DNA from 3 places in the Gryllotalpicola daejeonensis genome. Region 3 is predicted to be linked to each of the others. Evidence: predicted binding sites of a transcription regulator. Region 3 holds the regulator's gene; each other region holds the start of a gene.
The links. Region 3 encodes LexA, which represses DNA repair genes until DNA is damaged. Its sites were predicted from a motif close to TCGAACANNTGTTCGA; they were not measured.

Region 1 (4,207 bases), on a different contig from region 3:
AGCACCTCGCCGGTCTCGAGCAGCGTCTTGAGGTTGGCGAACACCGTCGGCCAGCCCTCGCTGATGGCGTCGCGATCCGCCGTGGTGGCGAAGCCACTGTGGGTGACCGAGGCGCGGACGATGTCGCGGAACTCGTCGATGTCGAACGTGACCACGCTCTGCTGGATGGTCGGGTCATCGACCTCCCTCGGCTCGCCGAAGGTGAACGAGAGCCGGGTAGGCGCTTCGACGGCGAGCACGACGCCTGCGGCATCGACGACTCCCGAGCCGTCGACACGCACATGCTCGACTCGGCTGCCGACGTTCCAGTCAGACACCTGCGCATGGCCCCAGAACCTGGCCGTGACGTCGGCATCGGTGAGAGCACGCCACACCTGCTCGGCGGTCGCACGGATGTAGGTCACGTAGCTGTACTCAGGCACCGACATGCCCCCATGTTCCGCCGGTCGCGGCGGGCGCACTAGTCCGGGCGCCTCAGCTTCACAGCGGTACTCGCCTGCCGCGCGCCGTCTCGATGGCCCGGACGACACTTTCCAGCGGCTCCGCTCCGGGCTATTCGCCGCGTGGTTCTGGTGCTCCGGGCGGTGTCCCTGGTGGTGCTCCGGGTGGCACTCCGGGTGGTGCTCCGGCGTGCTGTTTGAGTCGTGCGGCTGTGCCATCTCCGGCGGTTGTCCAGTCGATGACCCGCCCGCCGTGCGTGTAGCGGACTTCGGGGGTGCCGTTGATCATGCGGATGTGCCAGGGTCCGGTGTCGATTTCGTGGTGGTGGAACCAGCACAGCAGGACGCCGTTGTCGAGGTCGGTGTTGCCGCCGTCCTTGAAGCTGATCACGTGGTGCACCTCGCACCACTGCGCGGGCACCGTGCACCCCGGGATCAGGCAGGTGCCCCCGTCCCGCAGGGCGATCGCGCGCCTTTGGCGGCGGGTGAACCCGCGCACGCTGCGGCCCAGGCGCAGCACCTGCCCGTCGTCGCCGAAGATCACCGTCTGGATCCCGCCCGCGCAGGCGGCCTGCTCGGCCTCAGCCACAGGCACGGGTTCGGGGGTGCCGGCGTAGAACGCCAACCCCTCACCCGACTGCAGCTCTTTGACGGTGGTGGAGATCCACACGGTGGGGTGGTCCCCACCCATCTCCGGCACCTCGGCCGAGCGCGCCTGGGCGGCGCAGATATCCCGGAACAGGTCCGCCCGCTTCTGCCCGGCCGTGCGCCCATCAGAAGGCAGCTGCTCGTCGGCGGGAGTGAAGGTGACGGTCTTCTTCCCTTTCGGGTTGATGAACGCGTCGAAGACCCCGCGGATGACGGCGGCGTGCCCGGCTGGCAGCAGGCCGGACACCTTCGCGGCGCCGTCGATGGTGGGGCCGACCGCGAAGAACCGCTCCGCCATCGCCTTCGCCGCCGTGTCCTCGACGACCCGAACATCCAGCAGGGCGGCTTTCTCCGCCGCCTTGGCCTTCACCTCATCCGCGCCCGCGGTCACTGCCAGTTCGACGAGTTCCGCCTCGACCTGGGCCACCTGAACGGCATCCGCACGGCCGAGATCCTTCCCGGCGGCCTTCGTGAGCTCCGAGCTGATCGCCGCCGCCGCCTCCCGCCCGATCCGCCCGTCCAGCACCGCGGCCTCGACCGCCGGCAGCTTCTTCAACTCGGTCGCCTGCGCGACGAGCTTCTGAGCTTCCTTGCCCGAACTCTTGGTCAAACCCTGAATCGCCCCGGCGGCGGTCTTGAATCCCAACCGCCTGGCCAGAGAATCTGGCGCCCCGTCCTCGGAGCGCTCCTGCACGGCAGCGGCCGCCGCCAGCCGCAAGGCGTCGATCTGCCGGCCCGCCTCCTCGACCTGCTCCACGAACCGCACCAACTGCCCATCCGTCAAAACCGCAGGGTCCACCGGCAGCACACCCGCCAGGCGCGCAAGCGCCCCGCATGCGGCAGACCCGACCTTCGACATGCCCCGAGTCTACCGAACACAACTTCGAATTGGAAGACGTAGTTACGAATACTTATTCACATGCGACCCCAGCGCGCCGACTTCTCCACAAGCCCGCCCGGCCAAGACATCCGCCCGCCCTTGTGCGCACTCATGCGAGACTCTACGAGGCATGTCCGACACCGCTCCCCCTCTCGAAATCCGCTTCCCTGCCGAACTGCCGGTCAGCGCGAAGCGCGATGAGATCGCGGCGGCGATCCGCGACCACCAGGTCGTCATCGTGGCGGGCGAGACCGGCTCCGGGAAGACGACGCAGCTGCCGAAGATCGCCCTCAGCATCGGCCGTGAGCGCATCGGCCACACCCAGCCGCGACGCCTCGCCGCACGCACCATCGCCGAGCGCATCGCCGACGAGCTCGGCGAGACCGTCGGGCAGACCGTCGGCTACAAGGTGCGCTTCACCGACCAGGTCAGCAGCAGCACCCGCATCAAGCTGATGACCGACGGCATCCTGCTCAACGAGATGCACCGCGATCGCGACCTCACGGCCTACGACACGATCATCATCGACGAGGCCCACGAACGCAGCCTCAACATCGACTTCCTGCTGGGCTACCTGGCCCGACTCCTGCCCCGCCGCCCCGACCTCAAGGTCATCATCACCTCGGCGACGATCGACCCGGAGTCGTTCGCGAAACACTTCGCGAAACCGGACGGCACACCGGCGCCGATCATCGAGGTCTCGGGGCGCACCTATCCCGTCGAGATCAGGTACCGGCCGCTCGTGGCTGAGGACGTTGAAGACGACGATGTGGATGCCGAGCCGGGTCTCCATTCGGCTTCGCAGAGTCGGCCAGCGGCCAGCGGCTCCCCCGCCGTCGACCGCGACATGAACCAGGGCATCCTCGACGCCCTCGACGAGCTCGCCCGCGAGAAACCCGGCGACGTGCTCGTCTTCTTCTCCGGTGAGAACGAGATCAAGGATGCCGCAGACGCGATCCGCGGCCACCTCACCCGGCAGGGCAAGGCCGACAGCACGGAAGTGCTCCCCCTCTACGGCCGCCTGAGCGCCGCCGAGCAACACAAGGTCTTCGAGACGAGCGCCCGGCCAGGAATCCGTCGCCGCATCGTGCTGGCCACCAACGTGGCCGAGACCAGCCTGACGGTGCCGGGGATCAAGTACGTGATCGACACCGGCACGGCGCGCATCTCGCGCTACTCGACGCGCGCCAAGGTGCAGCGCCTGCCGATCGAGGCGATCAGCCAGGCCTCCGCCACGCAGCGCAGCGGCCGCGCGGGGCGCACGAGCGACGGCATCGCGATCCGCCTGTACTCGGAAGACGACTTCAGCAAACGCCCCGCGTTCACCGAGCCCGAGATCCTGCGCACGAACCTTGCCGCCGTCATCCTGCAGATGATCTCGCTCGGCCTCGGCGCCATCGAGAGCTTCCCGTTCCTCACCATGCCCGATCCGCGCGGCGTGAAGGACGGGCTCGATCTGCTGACGGAGCTCGGGGCGATCAGCGCGGCAGCGCACTCGCGGCCGAAGGACGCGAACAAAGAGCGAAGCGCCTTACAGGGCCGAGGCGCCGAGCTGCGGCTCACCCGCACCGGCCGCGAACTCTCGCGTCTCCCCATCGACCCGCGCTTCGCTCGCATGGTGCTCGAGAGCCGGCGCCACGGCACGACCCGTGAGGTCATGGCGATCGTCGCCGGCCTCACGATCCAGGACCCCCGCGAGCGCCCCGTTGAGCGCCGCGGCACCGCCGATCAGTTGCACGCGCGCTTCGTCGACCCGACCAGCGACTTCCTCACCCTGCTCAACCTCTGGAACCACCTCGAAGAGAAGCAGCGCGAACTGAGCTCCAGCGCGTTCCGGCGACTCTGCAAGGCCGAGTTTCTCAACTATCTGCGCGTGCGCGAGTGGCAGGACGTCTATCGCCAGCTGCGCCGCATGGCGAAGGAACTGCACCTGACTGTCGGCGAGCCGGCCGTGAACCCCGACGGCATCCACAAGTCACTGCTCGCAGGCCTGCTCAGCCACCTCGGCCTGCGCGACCTGCAGAAGAAGGACTACGCCGGTGCACGGGGCACGCGCTTCGTGATCTTCCCCGGCTCTGCCCTCGCGAAGAAGCAGCCGACCGCCCTGATGAGCGCCGAGCTCGTCGAGACCAGCCGCCTGTTCGCGCGGGTCAACGCCGCGATCGACCCCGCGTGGGCCGAGCCGATCGCGGGCGACGCCCTGCTCAAGCGCACCTATTCAGAGCCCCACTGGGAGAAG
Region 2 (4,207 bases), 560 kb from region 3:
GGCCAGCTCACCGATGAGAACGGCAAGCCGACCCTGGACAACCCGAAGAACGAGAAGGGCCTCGAGGTGCTCAAGCAGATCACCGACGCCCAGGGCGGCTACGCCAAGATCAAGAGCTTCTCGGACTCGTTCGACATGTTCGGCGCCGACAACGAGTTCACCAAGGGCCAGGTCGGGGCGGAGGTCGACAACCAGTGGTACGTCAACGTGTTGACGCCTTACGCAGACAAGATCGACCTCGCCGCCGTCCCGTTCTATGCCTCTGACGGCAAGCCGTTCACGGTCGCGAACGGCACCTCGTTCGTCATCCCGACCGCGGCGAAGAACAAGGACGCCGCGTGTGCGTGGGCGACCTCGTTGGTGAGTGAGGGCGCGTGGGATGCCGCGGGCCAGGCTCGCGCGAAGACGATCGCCGGCACCCCCGGCGGCATCAACACGGGTCTGTTCACCGGCAGCCCGAGCATCGACAAGAAGCTTCGCTCGCAGTATGTGAAGCCGAGCGGCAACGCCGGGTTCGATCAGGCGATCTCGACCTACTACGACATCGTCGGCGATGGGAAGTCGTTCGGGGCGTCACCCGCGGGCCAGCAGATCAACACCGAGCTGCAGAACGTCATCTCGTCGGTGCTGCTCGGGAAGGCGACACCGGCGGACGCCCTGAAGAAGGCGCAGGCCTCTGCTTTGCGGGCATACCAGCAGGCGACGAAGTAGGGGGCTCTGCTTGCGCGTCCCGCGCCGACGTTTGCGTCTCCCGTTCCGGACGCGGACGTCGGCGCGGGCCACTAAAGGCACTCGCCTCAGCCGAAGATCGCCTCGACCTCGGCTGCCAGCTTCTCGTTCCAGTCGAGGGCGAGGCCATCGAGGATGCCTGCCCAGTGATGCTCTTTGCTCACCCCGACGATCGGGGCGGTGACGAGGGGGTGGTGGAACAGCCAGGCCATCGCGAGCGCCGCCTGCGAGACGGCATGGGCGGCGGCGAGCTCGTCGAACGCGCGCACCTTCGCCATCGCGGTCTCGTAGTCGAGGAACGGTGCGGCGGACGAAGCGACACTGGCACGGTCACCGGTCTGCGGTCGCTCGCCGTTGCTGTAGCGGCCGGCTAGGAGCCCGTTCGCGAGCGGCGAGAAGGGGGTGTAGGCGAGGCCCTCGCTCGCGACGATCGGGAGAACCTCCGCATCGTCCGCGCGAGCGAGCAGGGAGTATTGGTTCTGCACCACCTCTGGGCGCGCGAGACCCAGCCGGTCGGCGGTCTCGAGCGCGGCGGCGAGTGTGGGGCCGTCGACGTTCGAGAGGCCGTACGCCTTGATCGTTCCGCGCTCGACGGCGTCGCTGAAGACAGGAAGCGACTCGGCCCATGGGGTGTTCGGGTCGACGGTGTGAGCGACATACAGGTCGACGCGGCCGATGACGTCGATGCTGTGCTGCAGCTGGCGGCCGATGCGCTCGGGGTTCAGGTTCGGCCCGGCCGCGGTCATGCCGGTCTTGGTCTGGATCAGCACGTCGGCGTCCGGGTGGCTGCGGTTCCACACGCCGACGACGCGCTCACTCTCGCCACCCGTGTAGACGTCGGCCGTGTCGATGACCTTCACGCCCTCGGCGACAGCGCGGTCGATGAGTGCGAGCCCAGCTGCCTCGTCGAGCCCGAGGCCGGGGCCGGTCGCGACGGCGATGCCGCCGATTCCGCCGGTGCCGAGCAGGAACCGCCCGAGCTGAGCGCGGCGCTCTGTTGCCGATGATGCGATCCAGGTCATGTGGATTCCTTCCGAACGGTTGTCGGTCTCAGAATCGAACCGACTGCGCTGACCCACCGTAACAGAGTAAGTCAGGAATCCGAACTTAGTCGGCACGCGTGGCAGCAGCTGCGTTCAGTCGGCCTCAGCCGACCTTCCGCACGAGCGGGGTCGCGTGGCGTTCGCCCCACGTGCGCAGCCCGGCGAGCACCGGGCCGAGCTCTTCGCCGGCAGCGGTCAGGAAGTATTCGTCGCGTGGCGGTCGCTCGGAGTACCGGTGGCGCTCGATGACCCCAGCCTCTTCCAGCTTCCGCAGGCGCTGAGCGAGCGTCTCGCGCGGGGTGCCGGTGTTGATCTGGATGTCCGTGAAGCGCCGCACCCCGAACCCGAGCTCGCGCAGTATGAGCAGCGACCAGCGCTCACCCACGAGCTCAAGCGCGTCGGCGATCGAGCAGACGCGCGCATGTCCGAGATTGGTCGGTTCGTTTGGCTGACTCACCGTCGCACTCTACCTCCGGCATGTGAAGAACCGGCTGTCGCAATGCCCCCTGTTGATCGAATCTTTGTGCGTTTTTTGAGGCGCTTTTTCCGACTGCTTTTCCGGTTTATTCGAATATTTGTTACACTCGGTCTAGCGTTGATCGGGGGGCACATGGCGTCAGACAGGCAGAGCGGGTGCGAGGCGTTCGCGCGCGTGAGCGCGCTGCTGCCGGTGTCGCTTGCTGTGCTGACCGATGACCCGCTGGTCGGGTTCGCACAGGCCGTCGAGGAGGCCGGGCGGGTGCTGGACGGGCTGCGACTCGGGGTGGCGCGCGAGTTCGACAATCGCACCGACGAGACGCTGGGTGAGGACTCGCTGGCTAGGAAGCTCGGGGCGAAGAGGCCCTGGGGTGCGCTGGAGACCGTGACCCGCACTTCGGCCAAAGATGCCCGGGAGCGGGTGGCCGAGGCGCGCCGGCTGGCGAAGTTCGCGGTGCTTGAGGCTGCGGTCGAAGCCGGGGTGCTGGGGCGGGCGCAGGCGGTCGCGATCATGGAGCCGCTGCTGCCGGCCGCGGACCGCGCCGACACCGCACTGGTGGAAGCCGCGTGCGAGAACCTCGTGGACCTCTCGAAGGTGCTCCCGGCGACCGCGGTCGTGGAAGCCGCCGAAGCGTGGGCGCTGGTGCTGGACCCGGACGGGGTCGAACCCGTCGAGAAAGCCGCCGTCGAGAAACGGTTCTTCCGCCTCGGACGCGCCAAAGACGGCCTCGTGAAGTTCTCCGGCGCCCTCCCAGTGGAGCAGGCCGCCGCCGTGCGGGCGCTGCTGGATGCGTACGTGAACCCCCGCGCCGGAGCATCGGTGATGTTCACCCCGAACGCTGCCGACGACTCGAACGACGTGGAAGACGGCCGGCAGAAGCCGATGCTGACCGCCACGGAAACCGAGCCCCCGACGGACACGCGCACCCCGGACCAGAAGCGCGCCGACGTGATGCACGCCGTGTTCGCCGCCGCCGCCCGCGCCCCCGAGACTCCCACCATGGGCGGCTCGCACCCCACGGTGTTGGTCGTGGTGCCGAAGGACGACTTCGAGACCGGACACGGGGCCGCCCGCATCGACGGGGAAGACGAACCCGTCAGCGCGAAGACCGCCAAGCGGATCGCCGAGACCGGCGGATACCAGGAAGTCCAGATCGACTCGGCCGGGAAGATCCTCAACCTCGGAGACACGAAACGATGCGCCACCGTCTGGCAGCGCAAAGCCCTCGCGGTCAGAGACAAAGGCTGCATCATCCCCGGCTGCACCATGCCCGCCAGGTGGTGCGAGGTCCACCACATACGGCCCGACCGCGACGGCGGACCCACCGACATCCTCAACCTCACCCTCCTGTGCTGGTTTCATCACAACGACATCGACACCGGCCCCTACCAACTCCGCATGGGCGACGACCGAACACCAGAAATCCGCTGGACCTTCGGAAGCCACGCCACCGAATGGATCAAGGCCATCCACACCCCGAAACGCGACCTCAGCACCGCCACCTGAAACGAGTGGCAGAGCTCTGCCCTGACAGCGGAATCTTCCTGGCGCGGTCGACCCGTCCGTTGGCCGGGGGCGCTAACCCTTGCGGCCCTGAGTCGCGACGCCCTCGACGAAGTAGCGCTGGCCGAAGGCGAAGATGATCAGCATCGGCAGCGTGACGAGCAGGGCCGCGACCATGACGTACTGATAGTCGCCGTGGCCGCCGTTGGTGGGGCTGAACAGGGTCATGGCATACGAGATCCCCAAGGGCACCGTGAACTGGTGCACGCTGCCGGCGTTCAAGTAGATGAGCGCGGCCTGCAGGTTGTTCCAGCTGGCCTGGAACTCGAAGATGAACACGATGATGAACGACGGGATCGACAGGGGCATCGCGATCCTTCTGAACAGGCCCCAGTAAGACGCGCCATCGATCCGCGCGGCTTCGAACAGCTCCCGGGGCAGGCCAAGAAAGAAC
Region 3 (4,207 bases):
CGTTCTGATCGGCGTCTACTCGGGCGGCTCGCTCGAAGATGCAGAGAACTCGCTGCGCGAGCTCGCGGCGCTGGCAGAGACGGCCGGGGCGGTTGTGCTCGACGGCCTGCTGCAGCGCCGTCCGCACCCCGACCCCAGCACCTACCTCGGCCGCGGCAAGGCGGAAGAGCTCGCCGCGATCGTCGCGCACCTCGGCGCTGACACGGTGATCGCCGACACCGAGCTCGCGCCGAGCCAGCGTCGTGCGCTCGAAGACGTCGTCAAGGTGAAGGTCATCGACCGCACCGCCGTGATCCTCGACATCTTCAGCCAGCACGCCAAGAGCCGCGAGGGCAAGGCGCAGGTCGAGCTCGCGCAGCTCGAGTACCTGCTGCCCCGTCTGCGCGGGTGGGGCGAGTCCATGAGCCGTCAGGCCGGTGGCCAGGTCGGCGGCGCCGGAAACGGCATGGGGAGCCGCGGCCCCGGTGAGACCAAGATCGAGCTCGATCGCCGCCGCATCCACTCGCGCATGGCGAAGCTGCGCCGTCAGATCAAGGACATGAAGCCGGCCCGTGACGCCAAGCGCGCGAATCGCCGCCGCAACGAGGTGCCATCGGTCGCCATCGCGGGCTACACCAACGCGGGCAAGTCGAGTCTGCTCAACCGCATCACGCGTGCGGGAGTGCTCGTCGAGAACGCCCTCTTCGCGACGCTGGACTCGACGGTGCGCCGCTCGCAGACACTCGACGGCCGACCGTACACGCTGGCCGACACCGTCGGATTCGTGCGCAACCTTCCCCACCAGCTCGTCGAGGCCTTCCGCTCGACGCTCGAGGAGGTTCAGGACTCCGACGTGATCGTGCACGTCGTCGACGCCTCTCACCCCGACCCGGCGAGCCAGCTGCAGACGGTGCGCGACGTCATCGGCGAGGTGGGTGCGCGAGACATCCCCGAGCTCGTGGTGTTCAACAAATCCGATCTGATCGATGACGACACCCGCCTCGTGCTGCGTGGACTCGTGCCCGGCGCCGTCTTCGCGAGCGCCCGCACCGGCGAGGGTATCGACGAGGTGCTCGCCCGCATCGCGTACCTGATTCCCGACCACTCGGTCCCGATCGAGCTGCTCGTCCCCTACGAGCACGGCGAGATCATCGCGGCGCTCCACGATCACGGCCGCGTGACCTCGCAGAGCTACACCGAGCAGGGCACGCGCATCTCGGCGCTCATCGACCCGAGCCGCGTCGCGCCGTTCGAGCCGTATCGCCTCGAGGCGGCTCCGCGCGCATGAGGAAGGTGCCGTTCTCGTTCGAGCTGCATCCCGCCCGCTCCGAGCACATCGCGAAGCAGCTGCCCGACCGCATCGCGCGCCTCGTCGCCGCGGGGCCCGAATTCGTCTCGGTGACCTACGGCGCGGGCGGTTCGTCGCAAGACGCATCGCTGGACGTGCTGAAGCACGTGATCGAGAACCACCCCGGAGTGCGGACCATGGCGCACCTCACCTGCGTCGGGTCGACGGTGCAGCACGCGCACGAAACCGTGCGGACCTTCATGGATGCCGGCGTGCACAGCTTCCTCGCCGTCCGCGGTGATCTGCCCGTCGGCGCACCTGAGGATGCCTTCCCCGGCGACATCCGCACAGCAGCCGAACTCGTCCAGCTGATCCATGCAGTCCAGAACGAGCGCAGGCCGTGGCGCGAGGTCGCGGTTCCGGGCACGCCGGGAATCACGGTCGACCGCGACGGGCGCGAGCGCGCGGCCATCGCCGTCGCCGCGTTCCCGAACGGACACCCGTCCTCCCGCTCCTGGCAGCAGGACATCGACACGCTGCTCGCCAAGCAAGCTGCCGGCGCCAACCTCGCGATCTGCCAGATGATCTTCCACGCCGAGGACTACTTCCGCATGGTCGACGCCGCGCGCGCCGCCGGTGTCGAGCTGCCGATCCTGCCCGCGATCACGCCCGTGACGACACCGGCGGGACTGGCGCGCAATCTCGAGCTCTCGGGCGAGCAAGCACCGGCCGACTTCGCCGTGGCGCTCGAGGTCGAGCCGACCGAGGCCGGTCGGCGCGAGATCGGCATCGACTTCGCCGCGAAGCTCACCGAGCGCCTCATCGAAGGCGGGGCGCCAGGCATCCATCTGTACACGCGGAACATGCACGAGGTACCCCTCGCCGTGCTTGCGCGCGTCGGCCTCATCGACGACGCGCGCTATGCGCAGTTGATCGCGCCCGAGTTCACGAGCGAGGCGCAGGCCATCGTCGGGGAGCCCGCCTCGTAGGCCCCCCGACGTGCTTGAGCGTCAGACCGCGCGCAGAACGGCGACGACCTTGCCGAGGATGACCGCCTCGTCGCCCACGATCGGCTCGAAGGCCGAGTTGCGCGGCAGCAGCCAGGTGTGGCCGTCACGCTGACGGAACACCTTCACCGTGGCCTCGCCCTCGAGCATCGCGGCCACGATCTCGCCGTTCACGGCGTCCTGCTGCTGGCGCACGACCACCCAGTCGCCGTCGCAGATCGCGGCGTCGATCATCGATTCGCCGGCGACCTTGAGCATGAACAGGTCGCCGTTGCCGACGAGGCGGCGGGGGAGGGGGAACACCTCTTCCACCTGCTGGTCGGCGGTGATGGGGATGCCTGCGGCGATGCGCCCGACGAGGGGAACGAGCATCGCGTCGCCGACGGGCGCCTTGGTCTCGAAGTCGTCGGTCTGCTCGGCCGGTGACGGAGGGTCGATGAGGATCTCGAGCGCGCGTGGCCGATTCGGGTCGCGGCGCAGGTAGCCGGAGAGCTCGAGCTGGTTGAGCTGGTGCGTCACGCTCGACAGTGAGGCGAGACCGACCGCGTCGCCGATCTCGCGCATGCTCGGCGGGTAGCCGCGCGCGGCGAGCGACTTCTTGATCACGTCGAGGATCGCGAGCTGCTTGTCGCTGAGGTTCTTGCGGCGGCGGGTACGGCGCTTCGGTGCAGCGCCGGTGTCGGCGCTGACGGCATCTGTGGTCACGTCAAATCCCCAATGTCAGTGGTCGCTGGTTGCATTTCCACCAGTGAGCCACACACTAGCGACAAACCCCCTCTGTGTAGGGGATTTGTTCGAGCGAGTCGCCGAAACCGGTGGATAAGTTCGTGAATCATGCGGGGCTTGCATCAAGTTTAGATCGAAGATAGGTTCGTAAGCGTCCGAAATATCGAACAGGCGTTCCGAACCAGGTGACGAAGGTTGAGGGTTGAGATGAGCAGCTTCACTGTTCACACGTCCGCGAGGGCAGCGTTCAACGTGCGACGGCCCGTCGGCACGCCGGCGCATCCCGGCCCGGCGGTTCGCTCGCGACTCCGTGTGACCCGGCGCGGCAGGCTCGCGCTGGTCGCGCTGGCGTCGGCGCCTCTGCTGGCCGCCGCGCTCTGGTTCGGCGTCAGCACCGGGGCCGCGTCCGCGCAGGCGCCGTCGGCGGCGACCGCACACGGCAGCGTCGAGCACGTCACTGTCGCGCAAGGTGAGTCGCTGTGGCAGATCGCCGAGCGTGTCGCCCCTCACGCCGACCCGCGTGAAGTGATCGACGCAATCGTTGACATGAACGGGCTGCAGAGCACCGTCGTGACGCCCGGCGAATCGCTCGCGATCCCCGCGCAGTACGCGAGGTAGCTCAAGCGGAGGCCTGTCAAGGCGCCGCCTACGATAGAGGCGTGACGTCTCTCTCAGACCTCCCGATCCGTGACGACCTGCGCGGCCGTGAGCCGTATGGCGCGCCGCAGAAGCATGTCAGGGTCGAGCTGAACGTCAACGAGAACACTCACCCCATCCCCGACGACGTGCAGGCCGACGTGCTCGAGCGGCTCGCGAAGGCTGTGAGCGGCGCGAATCGCTACCCCGACCGCGAGTTCGTCGAGCTGCGCGACGCGCTGGCCGGCTATCTGGGCCACGGCCTGACGCGCGACAACCTCTGGGCGGCGAATGGTTCGAACGAGATCCTGCAGCAGCTGCTCCAGGTGTTCGGTGGCCCGGGCCGCACTGTGCTCGGCTTCGCGCCGACATACTCGATGTATCCGCTGCTTGCCTCCGGCACCGGCACCGAGTGGGTCGCGGGCGACCGAGACGCCGATTATGAGCTGTCGGCTGAGCGAGCCGCCGACTGGGTGCGCCGCACTCAGCCTGACGTGGTGATCCTGTGCTCGCCGAACAACCCCACGGGCACGCCTCTGTCTCTCGACGTCGTCGAGGCGGTCTACGAGGT

Region 1: the regulator LexA is predicted to act here: its motif matches at 1,960-1,975, upstream of ABD736_RS06680 (HNH endonuclease signature motif containing protein).
Region 2: the regulator LexA is predicted to act here: its motif matches at 2,340-2,355, upstream of ABD736_RS15625 (HNH endonuclease signature motif containing protein).

Annotation. Positions count from the first base shown of each region.
Region 1 covers NZ_BAABBV010000001.1:1,344,100-1,348,306, forward strand. Annotated here, with positions in the region: gene ABD736_RS06675 (SRPBCC domain-containing protein) at 1-428, opposite strand, end outside; gene ABD736_RS06680 (HNH endonuclease signature motif containing protein) at 553-1,947, opposite strand; gene hrpA (ATP-dependent RNA helicase HrpA) at 2,099-4,207, shown strand, end outside.
Region 2 covers NZ_BAABBV010000002.1:582,873-587,079, forward strand. Annotated here, with positions in the region: gene ABD736_RS15610 (ABC transporter substrate-binding protein) at 1-711, shown strand, start outside; gene ABD736_RS15615 (aldo/keto reductase) at 798-1,751, opposite strand; gene ABD736_RS15620 (winged helix-turn-helix transcriptional regulator) at 1,876-2,229, opposite strand; gene ABD736_RS15625 (HNH endonuclease signature motif containing protein) at 2,425-3,756, shown strand; gene ABD736_RS15630 (carbohydrate ABC transporter permease) at 3,829-4,207, opposite strand, start outside.
Region 3 covers NZ_BAABBV010000002.1:21,591-25,797, reverse strand. Annotated here, with positions in the region: gene hflX (GTPase HflX) at 1-1,267, shown strand, start outside; gene ABD736_RS12995 (methylenetetrahydrofolate reductase) at 1,264-2,256, shown strand; gene lexA (transcriptional repressor LexA) at 2,278-2,979, opposite strand; gene ABD736_RS12985 (LysM peptidoglycan-binding domain-containing protein) at 3,208-3,618, shown strand; gene ABD736_RS12980 (histidinol-phosphate transaminase) at 3,660-4,207, shown strand, end outside.